Regions from separate parts of the Pseudoalteromonas sp. MER144-MNA-CIBAN-0113 genome, predicted to be linked through region 1. Evidence: predicted binding sites of a transcription regulator. Region 1 holds the regulator's gene; each other region holds the start of a gene.
What was found. Region 1 encodes sigma-54, which starts transcription at its own class of promoters, with help from an activator protein. Its sites were predicted from a motif close to GTTGGCACGNNNNTNGNNT; they were not measured.
Positions count from the first base shown of each region.

Region 1 (2,197 bases):
CCTCGCGCCGCAATTAAACCGCCCCTAGTTTGAACAAATTTTAATCCGTAAAGGTCAACAGACCGTAATTTAAAAGGATTGTTAGAGATAAATGAGGCAATCATTACAGCTGCGCATGGGCCAGCAACTTACAATGACTCCACAGTTGCAACAAGCAATTCGCTTATTGCAACTCAGTACATTGGATCTCCAGCAAGAAATTCAAGAAGCGCTCGATAGCAACCCCTTGCTTGAAGTTGAAGAACACGATTACAGCGAAGACACTGCAGGTAAAAACGAACAAAAAGCCGATAACGATGACTTAACGCTAAGTGCCTCAGCTGACGATAAACCTAGCGAGTATGAGCAAGATAGCGGCGAAGCAATGACCAAAGACACCATTAGCGATGATATGGCTATGGATGTTACTTGGGATGAATATATGAGCGCTGCGCCTGCCTCTTCATCGGGCCCAATGCCAGAAGATGAATCTATTTATCAAGGCTCTTCGACTGAAACGCTGCATGAGTATTTAATGTGGCAACTTCAACTGACGCCGTTTAGTCCTACCGATGAAGCGATAGCTATTGCAATTGTAGAAGCTGTGGACGACTCAGGGATTCTAACCCTTGGCTGTGAAGAAATATTAGAAAGCTTTAACCAAGAAAACGACGGCGAAGATGAAGTTGAACTTGACGAAATAGAAGCGGTACTAAAGCGTATTCAACTATTTGATCCAGTGGGAATAGCCGCGCGTAGTTTACAAGAGTGCTTGTGTATTCAGCTAAATCAATTTGATAAAGACACACCTTTTTTAAACGAAACAAAAATGATCTTAACCGATCATATTGATTTACTTGCTGCACGTGACTATCGCACGTTGATGAAAAAAACAAAGCTTAAAGAAGATGAGCTTAAAGAAATCATGACGTTGATTCATACGCTCAGCCCAAAACCGGCAGACACTATTGTTAGAGAAGAGTCTGAATACGTTATTCCTGATGTGTCGGTTAAGAAAGTTAAAGGTCGTTGGGTAGTTGAATTAAACCCAGATAGCATGCCTAAGATCAGAGTAAATAGCCAATATGCAGCTATGTCGCGTACGGTTAAATCAAGTGGTGATAGCCAGTTTATTCGCTCGCACTTACAAGAGGCTAAATGGTTTATAAAAAGCTTAGAAAGTAGAAATGACACGCTACTTAAAGTAACCAACTGTATTGTGCAACAGCAACAGGCCTTTTTTGAACACGGTCCTGAGGCTATGAAGCCTATGGTGCTTAACGATGTGGCTGAAATGGTGGAAATGCATGAGTCGACTATATCGCGTGTTACTACGCAAAAATACATGCATACACCACGTGGCATTTTTGAGCTTAAATATTTCTTTTCAAGCCATGTAAGTACTGAAAATGGTGGCGAATGTTCATCAACAGCAATACGTGCATTAATTAAAAAATTAATCGCTGCAGAAAACTCAGCTAAACCATTGAGTGATAGTAAAATTGCAGATATATTGGCAGAGCAAGGAATTAAAGTAGCGAGGAGAACTATAGCAAAATATCGCGAATCTCTAGCTATTCCCCCGTCTAATCAACGTAAAAGTTTGATTTAAGGCGTACAACAAAGAGGAAAATGTTTATGCAACTGAATTTAACTGGTCGCCATGTAGATATTACCGACTCGCTTAGAGACTACGTAAATAGTAAATTTTCGAAGTTACAGAGGCACACTGATCACATAACGAATGTGCACGTTATTCTCGATGTAGAAAAACTAAACCAAAAAGCTGAAGCAACCGTTCATGTAAGTGGCGCTGAGATTTTTGCCTCTACTGAGCATCAAGATATGTATGCCGCTATAGACTCGCTCATTGACAAGCTAGATCGTCAAGTAATTAAACACAAAGAGAAACTTGCTCGACACTAACACTATGAAACTAAGCTCACTTATCTGTCAGGACTGCAGTAAAGCTGCGGTCCTTTTTAATAGTAAAAAAAGAATTTTAGAATTTATCAGTGAATTGGCTCACAATAAGCTGCCCTATTTAACACAACAAGATATTCTTAATGCATTAACTGCAAGAGAAAAGCTTGGAAGTACAGGCATTGGCCGAGGCATTGCTATTCCACATGGTCGCATGAGTGGAGCTCAAGAGCCCCTTGCTTTGATTTTAGTGAGCGAAACAGCTATTAATTTTGATGCGATTGATAACCGGCCG
Region 1 covers NZ_JBEOOG010000037.1:20,156-22,352, forward strand. The annotation lists gene AAEY57_RS11135 (RNA polymerase factor sigma-54) at 92-1,591, shown strand; gene hpf (ribosome hibernation promoting factor) at 1,618-1,905, shown strand; gene ptsN (PTS IIA-like nitrogen regulatory protein PtsN) at 1,910-2,197, shown strand, end outside.

Region 2 (2,197 bases), on a different contig from region 1:
TTACTGGTGTTAAATACCACCGGCACACCGCTGTATTGCAGCTCTTGTAATAAAGTGTCGACCGCTTCGGTATTGTAGTCTCTATGATTTAGTAACGTACCATCTAAATCGGTAAAAATAATGGGCTGACCAATATTGTCGCTAGTTAGCTGCATTGCGACTACATCACGGTGACTATCAAGCTCTATTAATGCATTCGCTTTGGCACTGAGGGTACTTAAATTTTCTCGGGTAATACGCTCAAAGTGAGAAATAAACCAAAGCAGCTGCTCGTCGGTCATGGTACCTGCGCCTTGTCCTTGTTTTGCGATTAGCTTGTGCTCTTGCTCTTGTCGCCATGCAAATACATCGTCAAAACTCGGCGCTTTAAGCATAATTGTGTAGTCAATTTTATTAAATACGGTTTTATACTCATTGGCTAAACAGCTATTAATACAGCGGCGCCATAGTCCTTGCTGATCGTATGATTTTTCTAGCTCATTAATAGGCTCAATTAAGGTAAAAGGCTGCTGTGGCTCACTGGCTACACACCACCCTTCTAAAATAACAATATCGACTGGCTGGCTATTGGTTAACCATTTATTTTTTGCTACAGGTTCATCTTGTTGCTTGTCAAAACGTGGCAGCGGTACATTAACCTCTTTATTTAACAAGCGACTAATGGTTTTATCCATAAGGGCAACATCATGTGTGCCTGGAACTCCACGGGTGGCAAATAAACAATGCACATCTTGTGCTAGCTGCTGACGTTTTTGGGTTGATAAATAAAAGTCATCAATAGAGAGTGCGACACAATTTAGGTGGGTGTTTTGCTCAAACCAAGTCACTAAATAGTCACCAAGCGTGGTTTTTCCTGAACCTTGGCAGCCATTAATCGCGACAAATAAAGGGGCTGTTTTTTTACTGGTTAGAATGTCCTGCGCAATAGCAGAAAAATACTGCTCGCTAATATACTGATATTTCAACGGCAGTTGGTGTTTTACTAAAAAAGCATTTATATCCACACTCTTGATCTCCATATAACAATCCCTGAGTCAACTATAGGGTATGACTAAGGAAATGCAGTTACTAGACCAATATTATTTATTGTTATTTTTTAGTAGGTTAAAAAAAAAGCGCATTTAAAATGCGCTTTTTTGGTGCAATATTTTTAGCCACAGTGCAAACTCAACTCTGGTCGCTCTGTGCTTTGGGTAATACTAAGTTTAATACTATGCCTAAAATAGCACACAAGCTCACACCTTCTAGGCTGAACTCACTACTACCTATGTACATACCACCAATACCACAAATTAAAATAAGTGCCACAATACTTAAATTGCGCGGCTCACTTAAGTCATCGCCCGATTTAACTAAGGTGTTTAAACCAATAACCGCAATAGAGCCAAATAATAAAATCATTATGCCACCCATCACAGGCACCGGAATGGTTTGCAAACTAGCGCCCATTTTAGCAACAAATGCTAAGCAAATTGCGATAATAGCAGTCCACATCATTACTTTAGGGTTAAAGTTTTTAGTAAGCATTACCGCACCAGTTACCTCTGAGTAAGTGGTATTAGGTGGGCCGCCAAATAAGGATGCGGCAGACGTGGCTAAACCATCACCAAATAAAGTGCGATGTAATCCTGGTTTTTTCAAATAATCTTTTTTTGTAACTTGGCTAATTGCCATCATATCGCCAATGTGTTCAATAGCAGGCGCAATTGCCACCGGCACCATAAACAAAATGGCTTGCCATTTAAACTCTGGCAGTACAAAGTTAGGCACTGCCAACCACTGTGCATTACTGACTGTTTCAAACTGCACTACACCTATAAATAACGATAGCGTGTAACCGGCAACAACACCGGCTAAAATAGGGATCAGTTTAAATACTCCTTTGCCCCACACGGCAAACACTAAAGTTACTAGTAATGAGAACATAGAGATAATAATGGCACTGTCGTAGGCAATAATTTGTGTACCACCATCGCCACTTTTACCCATGGCCATATTAACCGCAGCTGGCGCGAGTGCTAGGCCAATCACCATAATGACTGGGCCGACCACAATTGGCGGCAAAATTTTATGTAAGGTTTTTGTGCCTTTAAACTTCACCAATAAACTCAACAGCATATAAGTAAAGCCCGCTGCCATTAAGCCGCCCATAGTGACGGGTATTCCCCACATTTGCACTGAGGCAATAATGGGTGCA
Region 2 covers NZ_JBEOOG010000036.1:22,424-24,620, reverse strand. The annotation lists gene AAEY57_RS10945 (HAD-IIB family hydrolase) at 1-1,019, opposite strand, end outside; gene AAEY57_RS10940 (uracil-xanthine permease family protein) at 1,168-2,197, opposite strand, start outside.
Region 2: the regulator sigma-54 is predicted to act here: its motif matches at 1,021-1,039, upstream of AAEY57_RS10945 (HAD-IIB family hydrolase).

Region 3 (2,197 bases), on a different contig from region 1:
TTGTTGAAGATAATATAAGAGTACAGCAGGTACTCAAACATATTGCTGCTCAATACCTTGATGTTTTGGTTGATTTTGCCTCGTCACTTACTCAATGCAAACAACTCCTGAGCCAAACAAGTTATTCACTCGCCTTAGTTGATTTGCCACTTAGTGGACAAAACGATATGAATGTTGCTCGCTATATTTTATCGCAAGGTATCCCTACGCTATTAATGACAACGCAATTAGAAGAGTCCACGCGCCTAAAAATGCTGGAATTAGGGATTATTGATTACATTATTAAAGATAACCGTGACTCTTACCTTTATGCCATTAAATTTGTAGCACAGTTACTGCGTAACCAAGGGCGAAAAGCGCTAGTTGTTGATAATTCTTTATTGAGCAGTAGCTTGGTTAAGCAAATGCTCGAAAAACAGTTATTTGATGTTATTACTGCTGATAATAGCGCTCAAGCATTGCATATACTTAACCATAATAGGGCAATTAAGTTAGTCATTACTAATCATAATTTAACTGATATGAATGGGTTTGAATTAATTAGAGCAATTCGAAATGTTAAAAGTCGTGAGCAATTAGCCATTATTGGTCTGGCCGATGTATATAGTTATGGTGTTGCCACGCAGTTTATTAAATCGGGTGCAAATGACTTTTTAACTAAGCCCTTTACTCATGAAGAGTTTCATTTTCGAGTGGTAAAAACTATGGAATCGCTATGGCTGGGTGAAGCTATAAGAGCTGATTTATCCCTCGACGCGACTGAGTAAGTCATTATGCTTAAAAAATTAATTAGTACTTAGAACGTTGTACAGCGGGTCACTAGAGATGACGTCTTGCTTTTAACCACCTCGCACCAATGCAGTATTTTGCATAAAAAAAGCGCACCTAAATGGTGCGCTTTTTTGTTTTATATATTATTTATTTTTTTAAGTTTATGTTTTTATTATCAATTTAAAAATGGCACAAAGGTTGGATTGTATAGAGGAAATACAATAACAAGCTAGCGTCCTAAGGGGGCCTTTGTGAAAATGATCAGTGCAATAATAAAGCCATTCAAACTAGATGATGTGCGTGAAGCACTCGCTGATTTAGGCATCGAAGGAATGACAGTGGTTGACGTTAAGGGATTTGGACGTCAAAGAGGGCATACTGAGTTATACCGTGGTGCTGAATATCAGGTTGACTTTATACCTAAAATTAAACTTGAAATTGCTACTCGTAGTGAAAATTGCCAACGCGTTGTAGAAACCATTACCAAAGTCGCTGGAACGGGCAAAATTGGTGACGGCAAAATTTTTGTTTACGACCTAGACCAAATCGTCCGTATTCGTACTGGCGAGCTTGATGATGATGCAATTTAAGGGGGCAACATGGAAAATACAATTATAGAGCTGAAGTTTTCGCTCGATACGTTTTACTTTTTAATGTCTGGCATCTTAGTCATGTGGATGGCAGCCGGTTTTGCAATGTTAGAAGCGGGTTTAGTGCGCTCTAAAAATACCACAGAAATTCTAACTAAAAATATCGCGCTTTATTCTATCGCGTGTACTATGTTTTTGTTGATAGGCTACAACATTATGTACGTAGATAATGTTGAAGGCGGTGTTATTCCTTCGTTTGGTGGCCTAATAGGTAGCCAAGCGGCAGATGCTAATCATTCATTAGAGTCTGACTTTTTCTTCCAAGTAGTGTTTGTTGCAACGGCCATGTCTATTGTATCTGGCGCCGTAGCGGAGCGCATGAAATTATGGGCTTTCTTAGTTTTCACAGTGGTACTAACAGGATTAATTTACCCAATTGAAGGTTACTGGACATGGGGGGGCGGCTTCTTATCTGAATTAGGCTTTGTTGATTTTGCAGGCTCTGCCATTGTACATGCAACGGGTGCGGCTGCAGCGCTTGCAGGTGTAATACTACTGGGTGCACGTAAAGGTAAATATGGTAAAAATGGTGAAATTTACCCAATTCCAGGTTCAAACTTGCCACTTGCTACATTAGGCACGTTTATTTTATGGATGGGTTGGTTTGGCTTTAACGGCGGATCACAGTTATTAATTTCAGATAAAGAAAACGCAACAGCGGTAGGTCAAATATTACTTAATACCAATGCTGCTGCAGCTATGGGGGCAATTTCAGCCTTGTTCTTATGTAAACTTTTATGGGGCAAAGCCGATTTAACCATGGTACTTAATGGTGC
Region 3 covers NZ_JBEOOG010000003.1:15,273-17,469, reverse strand. The annotation lists gene AAEY57_RS01395 (response regulator) at 1-767, shown strand, start outside; gene AAEY57_RS01390 (P-II family nitrogen regulator) at 1,023-1,361, shown strand; gene AAEY57_RS01385 (ammonium transporter AmtB) at 1,371-2,197, shown strand, end outside.
Region 3: the regulator sigma-54 is predicted to act here: its motif matches at 957-975, upstream of AAEY57_RS01390 (P-II family nitrogen regulator).